2 regions of the Halomonas sp. PBN3 genome follow, and region 2 is predicted to be linked to the other one. Evidence: predicted binding sites of a transcription regulator. Region 2 holds the regulator's gene; the other holds the start of a gene.
The links. The regulator sigma-54, encoded in region 2, starts transcription at its own class of promoters, with help from an activator protein. The targets are predictions, from matches to a motif close to TGGCACNNNNNTTGCTNT.

Region 1: the regulator sigma-54 is predicted to act here: its motif matches at 1,442-1,459, upstream of glnL (nitrogen regulation protein NR(II)).

The regions. Positions count from the first base shown of each region.
Region 1 is NZ_AXCA01000035.1:4,645-6,840, reverse strand. It holds gene ntrC (nitrogen regulation protein NR(I)) at 1-367, opposite strand, end outside; gene glnL (nitrogen regulation protein NR(II)) at 360-1,406, opposite strand; gene Q673_RS21580 (DUF4124 domain-containing protein) at 1,754-2,196, opposite strand, start outside.
Region 2 is NZ_AXCA01000157.1:174,234-176,429, forward strand. It holds gene ptsN (PTS IIA-like nitrogen regulatory protein PtsN) at 1-97, opposite strand, end outside; gene hpf (ribosome hibernation-promoting factor, HPF/YfiA family) at 105-413, opposite strand; gene Q673_RS27490 (RNA polymerase factor sigma-54) at 513-1,925, opposite strand; gene lptB (LPS export ABC transporter ATP-binding protein) at 2,080-2,196, opposite strand, start outside.

The DNA.
Region 1 (2,196 bases), on a different contig from region 2:
CGTGGGCCACGGCGCGACGCACCAGGGCCAGCGCCTCGTCGACGTCGAAGGGCTTGGGCAGGTACTCGAAGGCGCCGCCCTGGTAGGAGGCCACGGCGCTGTCGAGGTCCGAGTGGGCGGTCATCACGATCACCGGCAGCTCAGGATGGGCCTCGCGCACCTTGGCCATCAGGTCCAGGCCATCGATGCCGGGCATGCGGATGTCGGTGACCAGCACGTCGGGCGGCTCGTCCAGCAGGCGCTGCAGGACGGTATCGGCGCGCTCGATGCACTCCACCTCGAGGTCGGGCTGGGCGAGGGCGCGCTCCAGCACCCAGCGAATGGCGCGATCGTCGTCGACGACCGCCACGCGTGCGACGTCAGTCATGGCGCATCTCCAGGGGAATCAGCAGTCGGAATTCGGTCTGGCCCGGCACGGAATCGCATTCGATCAGGCCCTGGTGCTGGTGCAGGATGCCCTGGGCGATGGAGAGCCCCAGGCCGCTGCCGTCGGCCCGCCCCGAGACCATGGGATAGAACAGCGTCTCCTGCAGCGAGGCGGGAATCCCCGGTCCGTTGTCGACGATCCCCACCTCGCAGACCAGGCGGTGGCGTTCAGCGCCCAGGGTGAACTGGCGCCGCGCCCGGGTGCGCAGCACCAGGTGCGGTGCGGGCGTGCCCGCCTCGTGCATTGCCTCCACGGCGTTGCGCGCCACGTTGAGCACCGCCTGGATCAGCTGCGCCTCGTCGCCGGCGAGGTCCGGCAGGCTGGGGTCGTAGTCGCGCTCGATGCTCACCGCGGGATGCTCGGCGAGCAGCAGGCTGCGCACCCGCTCCAGCACCTTGTGGATATTGACCGGCTCATGGCGCGCCACCCGGTTGGGACCGAGCATGGAGTCCACCAGGTCGCGCAGCCGGTCCACCTCCTCGATGATGATGCGGGTGAACTCGCGGTGGGCCGGGTTCTCCAGGTCGCGCTCCAGCAGCTGGGCCGCGCCACGGATGCCACCCAGTGGGTTCTTGACCTCATGGGCGAGGCCGCGGGTCAGCACCTTGACGGTCTCCTGGCGGGTCAGCAGCGCCTCCTCCCGGGAGATGCGGATCAGGCGGTCGCGGGGTTCCACCTCCAGCAGCAACTCGTGGGGGGAGAGCGGCGTGACCGTGTAGTCCACCGTCAGCGGCTCGCCGCCCAGCATGGCCAGGCGCGCCTCGCGCTGGGTGAAGGGGTGGAACTCGTCCCGGGCCTTGACCAGCACCTCGCCGAGACCGCCCTCGCTCTCCATCAGGGCACACAGCGACAGCCCCTGCACCCGGCTCAGGCTCACCGAAAGCAGCGCCTCGGCGGCGGGGTTCATCCACTCCAGTCGCAGCTCACCATCCAGCAGCAGCACCGCGATGGTGAGATGTTCCATCAAGCGTTGATACATCGAAGAGGCCATGTCGGATCCATGATTGCTCAGATGGTGCAAGAAGCGGGCCAGGCCCACGAGCCCCATGCCAACGCGGTTTGCCGGCGGCGGCGAGGCATCATGCGCACCAAATTAGTGCAAAACAGACCGACGTGCACCGTGGCGTGCACGCCCATGGCGGGCCGGGAGGACGCAGCGCCTCAGGGCGCCGCTTCATCCTGGCGCTCGGGCCCCAGGCGTTGCACCGCCCCATCGTCGGGCAGGCGTCGGGCGGGTGCCTCGAGCCGCCGCTCGGGGAGCACCTCGTCGTCCTCCTCGGGCGGGGGCGGGTCGTGGGGAGGCGGCGGCGGCTCGCGAGGGGGCAGCTAATCCGCCGGCTGGCGGTTCACGTTGGCGCGCAGCACATAGATGGTCACCGGCGCGGTGCGATGGCGCACCTCGCCGCCGGCATCCAGCAACTCGGCCTGCAGCACGTGCTCGCCGGGGTTCATGTTGGGCACCATGAAGGCGCTGGTATGCATCGCCGACTGGCTGACCTGGCCATCCACCAGCAGCCGCACGCGATGGTCCTCGCGCAGCCCCGGCTCGATGCCGAGATCCACGGTGATGTTGCCGGCCGCCCCCACCGGGAAGGCCTGCTCGTGGGTGGGCGAGACGATGCGGAAGCTGTCGTAGGGCATGAACGGCTGACCCGGGGAGGCCGAGGCTGCCGCGGCCTCCTCGACGCGAGGAACGGCCGGGCCGCTGCGCACCTCGCCGGTGGAGGGCACCACGGTGACCGGGGCCAGCTCCACCTGCTCGCCGCCGC
Region 2 (2,196 bases):
CGATGAAGGTGCTGAAGAACTCAAGCACCCGTTTCTTGCTCCCCCCGGGCACATCGAACAGGGTGCGCTCGGGGGGCAGGATGGCGTCCAGTGACATCGTGGGTTCAGCGGGCGCCGGCGCCCTGGGCGCGGGCCTGGGCCTTCTCCTTGTGCTTCACCAGCTGACGGTCCAGCTTGTCGGCCAGGGCGTCGATGGCGGCATACATGTCATTCTCCTGCGCCTCGGCGTGCAGGTCGGCACCGGCGGCATGCAGGGTGCAGGCGGCGGACTGGCGCTCCTTCTCCACGGACAGGGTCACCTGCACGGTGGTGATGTTGTCGTAGTGGCGCTCCACGCGAGTCAGCTTCTCGTTCACATAGTCACGCAGGGCATCGGTCAGTTCCACATGATGGCCGGTGATATTGACTTGCATGACACGCTCCTTGCTCGTTGGTTGTGATTCGATTGTAACCCTTTTTCCTGCCTTGCATACCCCCCGCGCCAGGCGCGTGGGACGGCGCCTTGACGCGGGTCAGCGGAGCCGCTTGCGCTCGCTGGAGGAGGGGATGCCCATCGCCTCGCGGTACTTGGCTACGGTGCGGCGTGCCACCTTGATGCCGGCCTCGTCCAGCAGGGCGACCAGCTTGCTGTCGGAGAGCGGCTTGCGCGGCGGCTCCTCCTGGATCAGCTTGCGGAGGCGGGCACGGATGGCGGTGCTGGAGTGGGCGTCGCCGTCCCCCTCGCCACCCACCTGGCTGGAGAAGAAGTACTTGAGCTCGAAGACCCCGCGAGGGGTATGGATGAACTTCTGGGTGGTGACCCGGGAGATGGTCGACTCGTGCATCTCCACCGCCTCGGCGATGTCGGCCAGGATCAGCGGCTTCATCGCCTCCTCGCCCTGCTCCAGGAAGTCGAGCTGGCGTGCCAGGATCTCACGCCCGACCCGCAGCAGGGTGTCGTTGCGGCTGGCCAGGCTCTTCATCAGCCAGCGCGCCTCCTGCAGGTGGTCCTTGAGGAAGCGGTTGTCGTCGCTGGTGTCGGCGCGACGGATCAGCGCCGCGTAGTCGGGCTGGATGCGCAGCCGCGGCAGCGCCTCGGGGTTGAGCTCGACCCGCCAGCCATGACGGTCGTGGTAGGCGACCAGGTCGGGAACCACGTAGTCGTCGGTGACCCCGGCGAAGGCGCTGCCGGGGCGTGGGTCCAGGGCGCGCACCAGGGCGATGGTGGCTTCCAGGGCGGCGTCGTCGAGCCCCAGGCGGCGCTTGAGCAGGCGGCGGTCGTCGCCGGCCAGCGCCTCCAGGAACTGGCGCACCAGGCGCCGCGCCTGGGGCAGGCAGGGGGTGTCGTCGGGGAGGGCGGCGAGCTGCAGCGCCAGACACTCGCGCAGGTCCCGGGCGAAGACCCCGGTGGGTTCGAACTGCTGCAGGCGCAGCAGCACCGCCTCCACCTCGCGGCTGCGCAGCCCGGCCAGCCCCTGCGCCCTGAGCCCCTCGCACAGCTCGTCGAGGGGACTGGACAGGTAGCCGGCGTCGTCCACGGCATCGATCAGGCTCTCGGCGATCTGGCGCTCGCGCGGGGCCAGGTCGCTCATCGCCAGCTGCCAGGCGAGGTGGCCGCGCAGGCTCTGGCCCTCGGCCTGGCGTTCGAAGTCGGGCCCCTCGCCGCCCGCCGGGGCGGCTAGGTCCGTGTAGGTGTCGGACCACTCGCTGTCGGTGCTCAGCTCCGCGGGGATCTCGCTTGCCCACTCCTCCTCGGGCGTTTCCACGCTGGCCTGCTCGCCGAACTCCTCGTCGAGCTCCAGCAGGGGGTTGGACTCCATCGCCTGCTGGATCTCCTGGCGCAGGTCCAGGGTGGAGAGCTGCAGCAGGGCGATGGCCTGCTGCAGCTGGGGCGTCATGGTCAGCTGGGTGCCGACCCGCAGCTGCAGGGAAGCCTTCATGGCCATGGGAGGCGTCCTCCTGGCGTGTCGGAAAGCCTCACCCTAGCGCCTGGCGACGACGCGCGCAAGCGTGGCTAAAGCAACTTCCGTGCCAGACGCGCGAGGCGTGCCACAAGCGAATAACGATATGGTGGTCAGCGGCTTGGCGCGCATGTCCGCTTCAGAGCCGGAAGTCCTGCCCCAGGTAGACCTCGCGAACCCGCTGGTTGGCGAGGATCGCCGCGGCGTCCCCCTCGGCGATGATCTTGCCGTCGCCGACGATGTAGGCGGTGTCGCA